2 linked regions of the Thermobifida alba genome follow. The protein of the gene in region 1 interacts with the protein of each later gene in a pairwise test. Links are inferred from orthologs where the notes say so. Each region holds a gene or a part of one and is shown in the gene's direction. Other genes may lie near its edges.

Region 1 (7,931 bases):
ACCCGGCGCAGCGTGTCCCCCGTGTAGTCGAGGCCGAGCGCCAGCGACTCGCCGGCGTGCAGAACGGTCTCCGTCACGACGCCCCCTTCCCGGCCGGGGACGGCTCCGCCGTGGCCGGACAGCAGGATGCCGCTGCCGTCCTCGACGAGTACGCCGTCCCGCGCCTCCCAGCGGGGGTCGCGGGCACCGTAGTCGGGACGGGCCAGGACCCGGGAGCGGACCCGAACCGTGCCCTGTTCACAGTGGACCAGGCGGACCAGGATTCCGGCGGACACGACGCCCTCGGGGCCGCGGGGGAGGACCGCCAGGAAGTCGTGGCCCACCGCACTCCCCTGCGGGGCCCGCCAGCGGGTGCGGAGCACCAGCGTCTCTCCGACATAGCCCCGTTCGACCGGGGTGGCGTCGGGCACCGTCAACTCCCAGGCCCCGCCGCTGCGCCGGTCCAGCAGCCGAGCGAAGACGCTGGGGCTGTCGAAGCGGGGCGCGCACAGCCACTCCACCGCACCGTCCGGGGCGACGAGTGCGGCGGTGCGGCAGTCGGACAGCATCGCATACTCACTGATCGGTGGAAATTCCGTCGTGTTCATGGCCGCCACTCCGATGGCACGTGTCTGTCGAACAGGCCGGTGGGGAAGTACTGCTCTCCGCTGACGTGGCGGACCGCCGCCCTGTCGGAACTGTGGTGGGCCTGTCCGTGGCGCAGCACCGTCCGGGGCTGTCCGGAAGACACGCGTTCCGGGACGGCGGACCGGACCACGGTCACGGAGCGGGCGCGGCGTCCCGGCTCCGGGGCCGCCCGGACCGGACGGTCCCGGTGGATACTCCATGGCGCGCAGTGGCCGGAGCGCACGTCCTCGACGAGTCCGGCCTCCCGTGCCGTGCACGCCTTGCCCGCCGGGGCTTCGGGGGGAAGCTGCTCGTGGGAGGAGGGAGAACCGTACGTCGTCATGGGTGCTTCCCGTCTGCTTCGAGGCCCTTTCGGGTGTGTCGACGTCCGTGACCGTTGCGCGGGTCGGATGTTTCGGCTATCCCCGCCACCGGCCCGTAAACCCGTGGCGGGGCCCGTCGGAGGCGGAGTTGTGGACCGGTGGAACGGCTAGGCTCGCAGGCACGGACAACCCCGGACCAAGGAGGGAAACAGTGAATCCCGGCGGCGGAATGGACATGCAGGCGATCCTGCAGCAGGCGCAGCAGATGCAGCAGCAGCTCATGGCGGCCCAGCAGGAGTTGGACGAAACCAGGGTGACGGGTTCCTCCGGCGGCGGCCTGGTCAGTGTCACCATGAACGGACGCGGACAGGTCGAGGACATCTCCATCGACCCGAAGGCGGTCGACCCCGACGACGTGTCCGACACCGCGCAGACCATCGCCGACCTGGTGCTCGCGGCCATCCGCGACGCCGAGCGCATGGTGGAGGAGATCCAGCAGCAGAAGATGGGACCGCTCGCGCAGGGGCTGGGCGGCGGCATCCCGGGACTTCCCGGTTTCTGAGCGGGACGACCGGTTCTGGCGAGGGTGGGGTCCCCACCGGTCGGGTGACTCCACTACGGTGGTAGCAAGCACTCCACGAGTAGGCGGGACATGTACGAAGGCGCGGTTCAGAATCTGATCGACGAACTCGGGCGGCTGCCTGGCGTCGGTCCGAAAAGCGCGCAACGTATCGCCTTCCACCTGCTCTCGGCGGAGACCGCCGACGTCAAGCGCCTGGTCAACGCGCTTGTCGCGGTCAAGGAGCGGGTCCGGTTCTGTTCCGTGTGCGGCAACGTCGCCGAGGAGACCCAGTGCCGGATCTGCCGCGACCCGCGCCGCGACGACGCGGTCGTCTGCGTCGTCGAGGAGCCCAAGGACGTCGTGGCCATCGAGCGGACGCGGGAGTTCCGCGGCCGCTACCACGTGCTGGGCGGTGCGATCAGCCCCATCGAGGGTGTCGGCCCCGACGACCTGCGTGTCAAAGAACTGATGGCGCGCCTCTCGGACGGTCGGGTCACCGAGGTGATCCTGGCCACCGATCCGAACCTGGAGGGAGAGGCGACCGCCACCTACCTGGCACGCCTGCTCAAACCCTTGGGGCTGAAGGTCACCCGGCTCGCCAGTGGCCTGCCCGTGGGAGGCGACCTCGAATACGCTGACGAGGTCACCCTGGGTCGGGCCTTCGAGGGCCGCCGCGCCCTCGACTTCTGAGAGTCGGACCTCAGCCCCCTCGCCCCAGCGGCCGTGGCGGATCACCCGGCCGGGCGAGAGCCGTGTCCGGGTGGTCGCTGTCCGCGGCTTTGTGGATATCCCTGTCCCCTTCGCGGGTACCTCCCTGCCTTGGCCCCTGTCGGAGTGCTGGGAGCCGCGAACAACCCGATCACTAGACTGGCTGGTCGATTATTGTGAACCCGATTCCTCAGGAGCGCCGACCGTGGCTTTGATCGTGCAGAAGTACGGCGGATCGTCCGTGGCTGACGCGGAGGCCGTCAAGCGAGTGGCCCAACGGATCGTCGCTCAGAAGAAGGCCGGATACGACGTGGTCGTCGTGGTCTCCGCCATGGGCGACACCACCGACGAACTTCTCGACCTCGCGGAGCAGGTGAGTCCGCTTCCCCCGGGGCGGGAACTGGACATGCTGCTGACCGCCGGGGAGCGGATCTCGATGGCGCTCGTCGCGATGGCCATCGGGAACCTGGGCTACGAGGCCCGTTCCTTCACCGGTTCGCAGGCGGGTGTCATCACCACGTCCCTGCACGGCAACGCGAAGATCATCGACGTCACCCCGGGCCGGATCAAGGACGCGCTCGCCGAGGGCGCGATCTGCATCGTCGCCGGCTTCCAGGGGGTGTCGCAGGACAGCAAGGACATCACCACCCTGGGGCGCGGAGGTTCGGACACCACGGCCGTCGCGCTCGCCGCCGCGCTCAACGCCGACGTGTGCGAGATCTACACCGACGTGGACGGCGTGTTCACCGCTGATCCGCGTATCGTCCCCTCCGCCCGGCGCATCCCCAAGATCTCCTACGAAGAGATGCTGGAGATGGCGGCCTCCGGCGCCAAGATCCTGCACCTGCGCTGCGTGGAGTACGCCCGACGGTACGGCATCCCGCTGCACGTGCGCTCGTCTTTCAATCAGAAGCCCGGTACCTGGGTCGTCTCGGAAGTTGAGGAAACCGAAGGCATGGAACAACCGATCATCTCCGGCGTGGCGCATGACCGGAGCGAGGCCAAGATCACGGTCGTGGGCGTGCCCGACCGCGTCGGGGAGGCGGCGGCGATCTTCAAGGCCCTGGCCGATGCCGAGATCAACGTCGACATGATCGTGCAGAACGTGTCCGCGGCGTCCACCTCGCGCACCGACATCTCCTTCACCCTTCCTTCCGACTCGGGGCAGAGCGCGTTGGCCGCGCTGAAGAAGATCCAGGACAAGGTCGGTTTCGAGTCGCTGCTGTACAACGACCGGATCGGCAAGGTGTCGCTGATCGGTGCGGGCATGCGCTCCTACCCGGGGGTCACCGCCCGGTTCTTCGACGCCGTGGCCCGGCAGGGCATCAACATCGACATGATCTCCACCTCCGAGATCCGCATCTCGATCGTGGTGGAGCAGGACGACGTGGACGCCGCGGTGGCCGCCGCGCACAGTGAGTTCCAGTTGGACGCCGATCAGGTAGAGGCCGTCGTTTACGGAGGTACCGGCCGATGAGCAACCGTCTTCCCACTCTCGCCGTCGTCGGGGCTACCGGCGCCGTGGGCACTGTCATGCTGGACATCCTCTCCACCCGCGAGAACGTGTGGGGGGAGATCCGCCTGGTGGCGTCGGCCCGTTCCGCGGGCAAGCGGCTCACCGTGCGCGGTGAGGAGGTCGAGGTCCAGGCACTGGCTCCGGAGGTCTTCGACGGGGTGGACGTGGCGATGTTCGACGTCCCCGACGAGGTGTCGAAGGAGTGGGCTCCGGTCGCGGTGGCGCGGGGCGCGGTCGCCGTCGACAACTCCGGCGCGTTCCGGTTGGACGACGACGTGCCGCTGGTGGTACCCGAGGTCAACGGCGAACAGGTCCGGAACCGGCCGCGCGGCATCATCAGCAACCCGAACTGCACCACGCTGTCGATGATCGTGGCGATCGGCGCGCTGCACCGGGCCTACGGGCTCACCGACCTGGTGGTCAGCTCCTACCAGGCCGCCTCCGGTGCGGGCCAGGAGGGGGTCGACACCCTGCACGACCAGATCGCGAAGGTCTCCACGGACCGCACTCTGGGCTCCAGGGCGGGCGACGTGCGGGCCGCGGTCGGCGAGCTGGGGCCGTTCCCCGCCCCGCTGGCCATGAACGTGGTGCCGTGGGCCGGGTCGCTCAAGGACGACGGCTGGTCGTCGGAGGAGCTGAAGGTCCGCAACGAGTCCCGCAAGATCCTCGGTCTTCCGGATCTTCGGGTGGCGGTGACCTGTGTGCGCGTGCCGGTGGTCACCACTCACTCGCTCGCGATCCACGCGACCTTCGCCACCGAGGTGGACGCCGACGAGGCCCGTCGGCTGCTGGCCTCCTCTCCCGGGGTGGTCGTGCAGGACGATCCGGCCAAGGGGGAGTTCCCGACCCCGGCCGACGTGGTCGGCACCGACCCGACCTGGGTGGGGCGCATCCGTCGTTCGATCGACGACCCGCGGTCGCTGGACCTGTTCCTGTGCGGGGACAACCTGCGTAAGGGTGCGGCGCTGAACACCGCGCAGATCGCCGAACTGCTTGCGGCGGAGTTCACCGCCGGTTAGTTCGGAGTCCCAGCGGGGGCCTGTTTCCGCGTCTGCGGTCGGGGAGGGTTGGTCGCCTGGCCGACCCGGTGAACGTGTCCGGTTCGCCGGTGTCGGGTGGGCTCCGCCCTCCCCGTTTTCTGTTCCCGGCCCGGCCGTGTCCGGTCGGGTGTCTCGGGTCGGCCGGTGGTCGTCGCCTCCCGCTCCCCGGCCCCGGTCCGGGACCCCTTTTTTCGGAAAGAGAATTTCTGTTCCGCTTCGCGTTCCCACGGAACCTTTCTCCGGCTCTCCCGGGAATTCGGGGGAACCACAGCCCTCCTTCCAGAGGAGAAGCCATCGGAACCGCCTCCGCAAGAACAGTAAAAGGATGGCAAGAAAAGACGAGGAGAGGTTTCTGCGGAGCCGCTCAATGGGCATCGCCCTTCTGGGTGACATTCGGCATCCGAAGTGGATTGGTCGACGAGATCCGTATCGTCGGCGATCTTTGACGAAAGGTATGTCTCAAATGCGGCGAATCATGAAGCTGGCTGCCGTGGGCGCGATGACCGCCGGCCTGGTCGGCGCCGGGGCCTCGACCGCCCTGGCCGGCGACTACACCGAGGTCACCGCCACCGAGGTCGCCCAGTGCATCTCGACGCAGGAGGCCACTGGCGTCGGCCTGCTCCTGGGCCTGGGCCTCAACCTGAACCTGCTCAACTCCGCAGCCTGCTCCGGCAGCGTCAACGTCAACGACATCAACGACTAGGACCGAACCCGGTTCTGGCTCGGAGACGTTTCCTGCCGCACAGCGGAACAGCCGCCTCCCACGGAAACCCCGCGGGAGGCGGCCTCGTTTTTCCCCCGAATCCCCTCGGTAACCAGAAGGCCAACAGGCGCAAAGAGAGTCCAGGACACAGGATTTCCGGTCCTGTCCGGCAGACGGGTGGGGCATTGTTTGTGGTGCGCGGTTCAGAGAGACGTTCTGAAGAACGCGCTGACGATGGGTGGCTTCTTCTCCAGCCACCGACGACATCAGAGAAAGGTATGTCTCAAATGCGGCGAATCATGAAGCTGGCTGCCGTGGGTGCGATGACCGCCGGCCTGGTCGGCGCCGGGGCCTCGGCCGCCCTGGCCAGCGGCGACTACACCGAGATCACCGCCACCAAGGTCGCCCAGTGCATCGAGGCCCAGGAGGCCCTCGGCGCCGGTCTGCTCGTGGGTGCGGGTCTGAACGCGAACCTGCTCAACTCCGCAGCCTGCTCCGGCAGCGTCAACGTCAACGACATCAACGACTAGGACCGAACCCGGTTCTGGCTCGGAGACGTTTCCTGCCGCACAGCGGAACAGCCGCCTCCCACGGAAACCCCGCGGGAGGCGGCCTCGTGTTCTCCGCCGTCCGATCGGCAGACACCGGCGGTAACAACATTGCCCTCCGACGCAAAGAAATGACAAGGAACGAGTTCTTGCAGCGCTCGGGAAGATTCTCGTGGCATTGTTGTCGTGCGCGGTCCGGGAATCCCTCTCGACCAGCGTGAAAAGTGGATTCGACAGCTTTTTCCGGCTGTCACTACCGTCATCGAAAGGTATGTCTCAAATGCGGCGAATCATGAAGCTGGCTGCCGTGGGCGCGATGACCGCGGGCCTGGTCGGCGCCGGGGCCTCGGCCGCCCTGGCCGGTGACTACACCGAGATCACCGCCACCGAGGCCGCCCAGTGCATCGCCGGCGAGTCCGCTCAGGGACTGAGCCTGCTGATCGGCCTGGGCGCGAACGTCAACGCCCTCAACTCCGGGGCCTGCACCGGCAGCGTCAACATCAACGACATCAACGACTAGGACCGGATCCCAGTTCTGCTTCGGAGACGTTTCTCTGCTGTCTTCCGAGCGGCCGCTCCCCGCACGCTCCGCGGGGGGCGGTTTCCGTTTCCCATTCCCCCCACTTCTCGGCCATTCCTCCACAGAATGGACAGTAATGAAACTGCCAACGGAAGTAAAGGAATGGCATGACGCGCGTTGCTTCATTCAGGGGCGCCGACGGTGGGGCATTGTTGCAATGCGCGACCGAGCGATCGGATCGACGCGACCGTTGGAACGACGGCCTTTCCGGCTGTCGCTACCGTCATTGAAAGGTATGTCTCAAATGCGGCGAATCATGAAGCTGGCTGCCGTGGGCGCGATGACCGCGGGCCTGGTCGGCGCCGGGGCCTCGGCCGCCCTGGCCGGTGACTACACCGAGGTCACCGCCACCGAGGCCGCGCAGTGCATCTCGGCGCAGGAGGCCACCGGTGCCGGCCTGCTCCTGGGCCTGGGCCTCAACCTGAACCTGCTCAACTCCGCAGCCTGCGCCGGCAACCTCAACGTCAACGACGTCAACAACTAGGAGCGCGCCACCGGTCCGTACGGATCGGTAACCCCACTCCACCGGCCGCCTCCCACGGCACCTGCCCGGGAGGCGGCCCCGGCACTCGACCCACGCCGCTTGGCGGCGTGGGCCAGCGGCGTTTCCAGCACGGGAAAGCATCCGGCAGCCTTCCCGCGTGACTCGGTCCGACCTCACCCGCCCCGGCCGTCGACTGTCGCCGAGAGACGACGCCCGGGCACGGAGCCGTCGTTCGGCGGCTGCCCCGGACCGTTGACGGACCACGTCGCAGGATGCCGTGCCCCTGCGCAGGTGACGGAGCCGGTCACGGCGGGCGTGACGCCCCGGCCCCGTCCAGCGGCAGCGACCAGCCCTCCTGGTCGGCGGCCGCCACGACCCCTCCGGCGAGGCGGCCGTACCCCTGGTGCGGTGCGTGTCCAGCCCGGGGTTGGCCGTCGTGGAACCGGCTCCGGGCTCCCGCCGCTCCGCCTCCGCCGCCCTCGGGCGTGCCCCTGCTCGACGAGCCCCCGGACGACACCGTCGGAGGGGGTCACCCCTGGACGCGCTCCTTCCCCGGCGGCCCCTCCGGCCCCGCCACCCCCGCGGAGGAGGAGTCCGCCGCCTCCTGAGGAGCCGCGGGAGACGGCTTACCGCTGTGCCGGAACGTCTGTTCCCCACCGCGCGACGGAGCCAACCGGTAACCGAGACGACAGTGGTCCGCCGAGACGATGAGGTCGGAGGTCTCCACGGGACACCGTCCGGCGAAGTGGGTGCGCTGGACCACCAGCATGGACGCGCCCGGCGCCAGAGCGAGCCGCCGCGCTTCCGGTTCCCGCAACCCCCGGACCGACACCTCCTCCTCGACCCGGTCCACGGTGATCC
Region 2 (7,716 bases), 2.1 Mb from region 1 along the record:
GTAGACCAGGACCGCGACCGCGGCCAGGGCACCCAGCAGACCCGCCAGCAGCCGACGGGGGCCGTCCATCCGACCGATCAGCATGGTGTTGGCCTGGTTGCCCAGCACCATGCCCAGCGAGTTGATCCCGAAGATCAGGCTGAACTGCTGCGGGGTGGCACCGAACTCGCTTTCGGAGACGAAGGAGAACGCGGAGATGTAGGTGAAGGTCATCGCGAAGCTCAACGACATCACCAGGGTCGGACCCATGAAACGCGGGTCGAGGTGCAGCCGCAGCAGGACACCCAGGACCGAACCGCGCCGCCCGGCACGCCCGGCGTCACGCCGGGGCAGGGTCTCGGGCAGCGCGAAGTACACCAGCGCCAGGCCCACCAGGCCCACCAGGCCCAGCACGCCGAACAGCATCCGCCACGAACCGAACAGCAGCAGCTGACCGCCCAGCATCGGGGCGAGCATCGGAGCCAGACCGGTCAGCAGAGACAGCCGGGAGAAGAACCGGGCGCCGTCCTCACCGTCGAAGACGTCGCGCACCACCGCGCGGGAGATCACCGCGCCCGCCGCACCGGACAGACCCTGCAGCAGCCGCAGCACGCTCAGCGCCTCCACCGTGGGCACCACGGCACTGGCCAGCGAGGAAAGAGTGAACACGCCCGCGCCCACCAGCAGCGGCACACGCCGCCCCCAGCGGTCGCTGAGCGGGCCGAGCACCAGCTGGCCCACGGCCAGCCCCACCATGATCGCGGTCAGGGTCAGCTGCACCTGGGCCTCGGTGGCCCCCAGGTCAGCGGAGATCTCGGGGAAAGCCGGCAGGTACAGGTCGGTGGCCAGCGAACTGGTGGCGGTCAGCAGGCTCAGCACGAAGACCAGAAGGGCCGCGGCCTGCCGGGAACGGCCCCGGGGCGCGGTGCCGGCTGTCGGCTGCCGGACGACGGACGACCGAAGCGCGGCGGAGGCGGCGGACATGCGGGGACGCAGAGTGGTCAAAGACAACTGCATACTCCGAGACGCGTCGAAAGGACGTGGAAGCAAGGGAACAAGGGAGGGTGCGCCACAGAGAAAGGCGCGGGAGAGTCCGCTGGGGTCGCGCTCGGGACGCTCGTGGGCGTCCCCTCCGCCGTGTCCCCCACACGGAGGCGGTTCCGCTGCGGAACCAGGTCCCCGACGAGGTCGGACCACGACCTTCGGGATACGCGCCTGACAACAAACCCGCGAGGCGTGAATAATCCGGCGAAATCCGGTTCACGGGTGTGACCTGAGGCACCGTCCCGAACCCGCAGAACAGCAGGGAGAGCCGGGACCTGTGAGAGCCGCCACCATCGGCCCGCAGAGGATTGGCGGCAACCGGAACGGGGAAAACACGCCCGAACCGCTCCGCGAAGCATGGCCGCCGCGAATCCGGACAGAAGCCCCACAGGATCTCGATCCGGTGGAGGTGGGAATGCGGTACCACGTGCTGGCCTGCGACTACGACGAGACACTCGCCACCGGAGGCAGAGTCGACGACGCGACCGTGCACGCACTGGAACGGCTGTCCCGCTCGGGACGCCGCCTGGTCATGGTCACCGGACGCCGCCTCGACGACCTGCTCGGCGTGTTCGGCCACGTCGACCTGTTCGACCTAGTGGTCGCCGAGAACGGCGGCGTGCTCTACGACCCGCGGCAGCGCGAGCACTGGCGGCTCGCCGAGAAGCCCCCCGCCGAGTTCACGGCCCGGCTGCGCTCCCACGGCGTCGACCCGCTCGCGGCAGGCGAGGTGATCGTGGCCACCCGCCGACCCCACGACCGCACGGTCCTGGACAGCATCCGCGAACTGGGCCTGGAACTCCAGGTCATCTACAACAAGGGCGCCGTCATGGTGCTCCCCCCGGGAGTCAACAAAGCGTCGGGGCTGGCCGCCGCACTACACCGGCTGGAACGCTCCCCCCACTCCGCGGTCGCCGTCGGCGACGCCGAGAACGACCACGCCATGCTGCACACCTGCGAGTGCGCGGTCGCCGTCGCCAACGCCCTGGAGTCGGTCAAGAAGACCAGCGACCTCGCCCTGGAGCGCCCCAACGGCCGGGGAGTGGCCGAACTGGCCGACCGGATCCTCGCCGACGACCTGGCCGACGTGTCCGTCACCCGCCACGACCTGCACTTCGGCACCGCGGGCAGCACCCCTTCGGCCATCGCACCGTACGGCACGGCCGTGGCAGTGGCGGGCCCCTCCGGCAGCGGCAAGTCCACCGCCGCGACCGCACTGCTGGAGCGGCTCGGGGAGAGCGGCTACCAGTACTGCGTGATCGACCCCGAAGGCGACTACGCCGACTTCGAGGGAGTGACCGCGTTCGGCGACGCCACCCGCGCCCCGTCGATCGACGAGGTGCTGGCCGCGCTGCGCGACCCCGACACCAACGTCGCCGTCACCATGCTCGCCGTCCCGCTGCGCGACCGGCCCGCCTTCTTCGCCGGCCTGCTGCCCCGCCTGGTGGGACTACACGCCGAACTGGGCCACCCCGCCTGGCTGGTGGTCGACGAAGCCCACCACCTGATGCCCGTGGAACTGGCGCAGCTGCCCCTGCGCGTCCCCGCCGACATCGGCGGCCTGATGCTCGTCACCGTGCACCCCGAAACACTCAGCCCGCTGGCGTTGGAACTCGTCAACACCGTCGTCGCGGTCGGCGACCGGCCCGAGGACACCCTCGGCGCGTTCGCCTCGGCCACCGGCCGCCCCCCGCCGCGGCTGGCCGCGGCCCCCGCCGCCCCCGAGGAACAGCGGGAGTCGATCGTCTCCGACACCGCCGTGTGGCGGGTCGACCGAGCCGAGGCGCACCGGGTCAGACTCGCCCCCGGCGAGGCGCACCGCACCCGGCACCGCCGCAAGTACGCCGCGGGCACGCTGTCACCCGACAAGAGCTTCTACTTCGTCGGACCGCAGGAGAGACTGCGGCTGCGCGCCCGCAACCTGCACGCGTTCGTGGAACTGGCCGAGGGGGTGGACGACGACACCTGGACCCACCACCTGCGCCGCCACGACTACTCGCGGTGGCTGCACGACTCGGTGCGCGACGACGAACTCGCCGAGTCGGTACGGCAGGTGGAACAGGACGCGGATCTCACACCCGCCGACAGCCGCCGCGCGATCGCGCGACTGGTCGACGAGCACTACACCCTGCCCGCCGAACCCACCAGCTACGACCCCGACCGGGGACGCGAGACCCGCACGCCGTGACCCGCGCCCGTGAAACCCACGCTCAGACGTCCGTTATCGTCGGGAACACCGGAAGCGCGGTCCGCTGGTACCGTGCAGGAGCCGTTCCGGTCACGGAGCCCTCGGCGCGGCCGACCACCCGTCCGGAAGCCGGCACGGCCGCCCGATTCATCTGGAAAGACGAGTCAAGCGATGTCTGAGCAGCACGTGTCCGAAACCCCCGTCGACACCCGGGTACGGGTCCAGGGCCAGCCCGTGGACTCCTATCCCCAGTGGGCGCCCGAAGCCGCCCGCGGCAGGACGCTGCGGGTCACCGTCGTCGGAGAGGACGTCCTCCACCGGCGCAACGCCGAGGCCACCGAGTTCGGCACCCCCGAACTGCGTGCGCTCGTCGACGACATGTTCCGCACCATGTACGTCGCCGAGGGAGTGGGCCTGGCCGCCAACCAGGTGGGCGTGGACCTGCGGCTGTTCGTCTACGACTGCCCCGACGACGACGGGGTGCGCCACGTGGGCCACATCATCAATCCCGTACTGGAGACCTGGGGCGTGGAGGAGGAGGGCCTGGTCGTGGAGAACGAGGGCTGCCTGTCGGTCCCCGGCCCGCACGCCGAACTGCCCCGCGCCCCCTACGCCCGGGTGACCGGCTTCGACCGGGACGGCACCCCGGTGACCGTCGAAGGCAGCGGCTACTTCGCGCGCTGCCTGCAGCACGAGACCGACCACACCCTGGGCCGCCTCTACATCGACCGGCTGTCCAAACGGGAACGCAAGAAGGTCCTCAAGACCATGAACGACATGAAGGACCAGGTCTTCGCCCGCCGCGCGGAGAACGCCGAAACCATGCGTTTCGAGTAGCGTCCCGTGTCCCATCCGGCCGCAGGAGCCGGCGGCCCGTAGCATCGGGGCATGCTCAACGTCCTCAGCAGCCGTGTCCTGCTGCGTCCCACCGACCTGGAGCGCAGCCGTGCCTTCTACCGGGACGTGCTGGGGCTGGCGATCTACCGCGAGTTCGGACCGTACGAGCAGCGCGGCACGGTGTTCTTCCTGGGAGGCGGCTTCCTGGAACTGTCGGGGGGCTGCGAACGTCCCCCCGACCCCGAAGCCGTCCAGTTGTGGCTGCAGGTGCCCGACGCGGCCGCCGCGCACGCCGAACTCGCCGAACGCGGCGTCACCATCCTGCGTGAACCCCGCCGCGAGCCGTGGGGTCTGGTCGAGATATGGATCGCCGACCCCGACGGACTGCGGATCTGCGTGGTCGAGGTCCCCGAGGACCACCCGCTGCGCTACCGGCCCTGAACGCCTGTGACAGCGCTAAGCTGCACAGGATGAATGGCACACCCGTTCCCGCGGCCACGCTGGTCGCCGCCGTTCCCGTGCTCGCGCCGGTCGGCCGGACCGAGCGCGGCCGGGTCAGTTCCGCCACGGTGCCGCCCGGGCGCGCGCTGCCCGACAAGGTGGTGGTGGACTTCGGGTGGCGTTCGGCCGACGCCCACCTCGACCTGGAGATCACCGTCCGCAGCTGGGAGGCCGACACCCCGCCGCAGGAGCGGTGGCTGCGCGCGTTCTGCACCGAACGCGACGTCATGCAGCGCTGCACCGTCGGCGCGGCCGACTGGACCGCGCCCGCACCCGCCCCCGACGCCGCCTGGTCGGACCGTTGGCTCACCGTCGACGGGACCGCGCGTCCGTTCACCGTGCTGCGCACCGCGCACTCCTGGGTCGCCGCCGCGGTGCTGGACACCGACTGGATGGTGCGCCTGTTCGCCCCCGCCGAGCCCGCCGAACTCACCGCCCTGCGTCGGATCACCGACCCGGATGACCTGCGGCCCCTGCTCGGCAGGGACTGAGTACGGCAGCGGCCGCCCCCTCCGTGGCCGCTGCGCGTCGTCCCTGCCGGAGCGGGGACGGAAGCGGGGCCGGCCCCGGCGGGCGACGGGGTGCCGGGGCCGACCGGTGGACATCAGGGACTGCTGCAGGTGATGGCGCTGGGCGCAGAGGAACCACCGGTGGCGACGAAGCCGAAGGTGAGGGATCCGTTGGCCGCGATGGTGCCGTTCCACGGGGTGTTGCGTACCGTGACGGACCCGCTGGTTCCGGTGTTCTGTCCGTTCCAGAGGTTGCTGATGGACTGGCCGGGGGCCAGGGTCATGGTGACGGTCCAGCCGTTGAGCGTGCCGGTGCTGTTGTTGCGGACGGTCACCTCGCCCTGGAAACCGCCGTCCCAGCTGTTGACCGTCCGGTAGTCGGCGATGCAGGCTCCCCCCGGGGCACCGGGGTTGCCCGGACCGCCCGGGCCGCCGGGATCTCCCGGGTCTCCCGGGCCGCCGGGATCACCGGGGCCGTCGGCCAGGGTCGGGGTCTGCCAGTTCCTCCACTGGGACAGGTTGCCGGACTTGCCGGGAGCGATCCTCATCTGGCCGGGGGCGCTGCCGTTGCCCAGCAGGAACGCCTGGATGCTCTGCTGCAGGGGAGCCCGCCACTCGGACCGGTTCGCGCAGTGGGTGCCGTCCTGGACGTCGGACCAGTAGGTGATGTTGCTCTGCGCGCCCAGCGCCTCGTAGATCTCGGCGCCGGCCAGGGCCGCCACACTTCCGGAGCGGGCGCCCAGCCAGTCGATGTGGGGGTTCTCCATGATGAGCAGGCCCCGCGGCGCGATCATGCCGATGATCTGGTGGGTGTCCACCGGAAGCGCGTTCGGGTTGCCGGTGTAGGAGCCGAACGCGTCACCCAGCCACGGCTGCTCGGAGTAGGCGCTGCTCAGCGGCTGGGCACCGGACTCCTGGGCGACCGCGCGGAAGGCGGAGGCGCCGCCGGTGCCCGACTCGATCGGCATGGTCAGCGCGATGCGCTGGTCGAACGCTCCGGCCACGAAGGCGCCCTTGCCGAACCGCGAGCATCCCGTGACGCCGGTCGCGTCCGCGCGGAGGATGGAGCCGCCCGACTGCTCGATGACGTCGATGATCCGGCTCACCCCCCAGCCCCAGGCAGCCAGCAGTCCCGTACTGCTGGAGGAACCGTAGATGTCGTAGAACGCGCCCTGCTTGCTGTTGCGTGACGTGTTCTCGTTGCCGACCGCGTAGGGGTCGTAGTTGATGACGGCGGCGCCAGCGGCCTTGATGGCGGCCGTGTCCGCGCCCAGGCCGCCCAGGACGACGACGGCCGGGAAGGGACCGGAACCGCTCGGCAGGTCCACCGTCGCCGAGAAGCTGGTGCTCCTGCCCTGATGGCTCACCTGCACGGTGATACGGGAGGACGTGACCGTCCCGGTCACACTGTCGGGTTTGCCGGGTTTCTCGCCGTAGACGTACCGCTCCGCCAGTTCCCTGATCTCCGCCCGACGGCACTCCCATTCGCTCTTGCTGGTGATGCGCGTGCCGTCCAGTTTCGTGAAGGGGTCGGGGAGCAGGGAGTGGGCGGCGAAGGAACCCGGGAGGGACACCTGGCAGTGGGTGCCGTTGTCCTCGGCGGCGAGAGCGGTGCCCGCCTGCGGGGTGAAGGTGGCGGCGACCAGGCTCGCGACGGCCACGAAGGCTGTGGCCGCCCATACCCGGGGCCGGTGTCGGGGGAAGCGCATGGGACCTCCAGAAGGGGCACTCTCGACGGGAGCGGTCCCCTGGTGGACGCTGTCGGGACGTGGAGCAGTCGGTGTCCGCCAGGCGGGGGAGAGGCACCGGTCCGGCCCGGCGGGGTGCCGCCGCGAGCGCGGTGACGGAGATGGAACGGGCGCACTCCTGCTGAGGAGGGCGTTGTGGGGGGTCGCAGGCCGGGGCCAGGACCAGAGGGTGCCCTCAAGGTAATAGAAACTCTCGGTAATCTTCCAGTGTCTCAGTGAAGTTTTTTCGGTGTTTTCCGGAAGTTTTCGACGTGGGGTGGTCGGATGCGCAACGGAGGTACGGGGCTTCCCGGCCTCGCTCCAGCGACTCCGGTGGAACGAGTACAGCCCGGCTCCCCTGACCGGAAGCCCCGGCTCCGCACTCGGCACACCAGGGAAGGGAGCCGGTACGCCTCACCCCCGGCAGGAGGAAACCCGACGGCCGCGGCGCCACTCACATCAGGACCGCGCCCACCGCCGCAGACGCCCCACGGCCCAGAGCCGGCAGGGGAAGGAGTTCCCGAGCAGACCGTGCGACACCCCTCACGGCAACCCAGCCGAGCAGGGGGACCAGGCGTCCACAAGAGCGCGAGCCCCGGCACTGACGTCCGCGCAGGCCCGCTCCCGGTCCGCGGGATCCCCGACGAGGAAGACCGCACAGAAGCGGCGACCGAGCCGTCGACCGTGGCCGCTGTCCGCAAGAGCCGGGTGGAAGCAGACGCTCTCCGCGAGCTCGATGACGGTGCCGCTGTCATCGGAGGCAGGGATCGCGGATGCCGCCTCACATGCCAGAACGAGATGGGTGGTCGGTTCGTCGGGCCAGTCCACACCCAGCTCGCGCAACGCCTCGGCGAAAAGCTCCAGCGAGGGGTCGGCGGGGCCCAGGCCGGCGACCCCTCGCAGCGCCGGGGAATCGAGCCCGCGGACGGGC

What was found.
Region 2: the proteins of FOF52_RS17450 (region 1) and def interact in binary tests that used the Escherichia coli proteins (3 or more experiments, as listed by UniProt). The link is inferred for Thermobifida alba from one-to-one orthologs.

What each region holds. Positions count from the first base shown.
Region 1 is NZ_CP051627.1:3,922,150-3,930,080, reverse strand. Bases 2,704-5,703 are described here. They hold FOF52_RS17450 (aspartate-semialdehyde dehydrogenase), read left to right. Parts: upstream 2,704-3,672; coding sequence 3,673-4,734; downstream 4,735-5,703. Other genes in these bases: FOF52_RS17445 (hypothetical protein), read left to right, coding at 5,231-5,458; FOF52_RS17455 (aspartate kinase), read left to right, coding at 2,704-3,676. Also shown: FOF52_RS17475 (glycoside hydrolase family 15 protein), read right to left, coding at 1-587; FOF52_RS17470 (hypothetical protein), read right to left, coding at 584-949; FOF52_RS17465 (YbaB/EbfC family nucleoid-associated protein), read left to right, coding at 1,159-1,491; recombination mediator RecR, read left to right, coding at 1,582-2,181; more of FOF52_RS17455, read left to right, coding at 2,405-2,703; FOF52_RS17440 (hypothetical protein), read left to right, coding at 5,758-5,988; FOF52_RS17435 (hypothetical protein), read left to right, coding at 6,299-6,526; FOF52_RS17430 (hypothetical protein), read left to right, coding at 6,843-7,070; FOF52_RS17425 (GntR family transcriptional regulator), read right to left, coding at 7,600-7,931.
Region 2 is NZ_CP051627.1:1,836,982-1,844,697, reverse strand. Bases 2,431-5,215 are described here. They hold def (peptide deformylase), read left to right. Parts: upstream 2,431-3,382; coding sequence 3,383-4,048; downstream 4,049-5,215. Other genes in these bases: FOF52_RS08110 (glucuronyl esterase domain-containing protein), read right to left, coding at 5,154-5,215; FOF52_RS08115 (hypothetical protein), read left to right, coding at 4,519-5,040; FOF52_RS08120 (VOC family protein), read left to right, coding at 4,100-4,489; FOF52_RS08130 (HAD-IIB family hydrolase), read left to right, coding at 2,431-3,211. Also shown: FOF52_RS08135 (multidrug effflux MFS transporter), read right to left, coding at 1-990; more of FOF52_RS08130, read left to right, coding at 1,439-2,430; more of FOF52_RS08110, read right to left, coding at 5,216-6,767; FOF52_RS08105 (hypothetical protein), read right to left, coding at 7,329-7,716. UniProt on the Escherichia coli protein: Removes the formyl group from the N-terminal Met of newly synthesized proteins. Requires at least a dipeptide for an efficient rate of reaction. N-terminal L-methionine is a prerequisite for activity but the enzyme has broad specificity at other positions.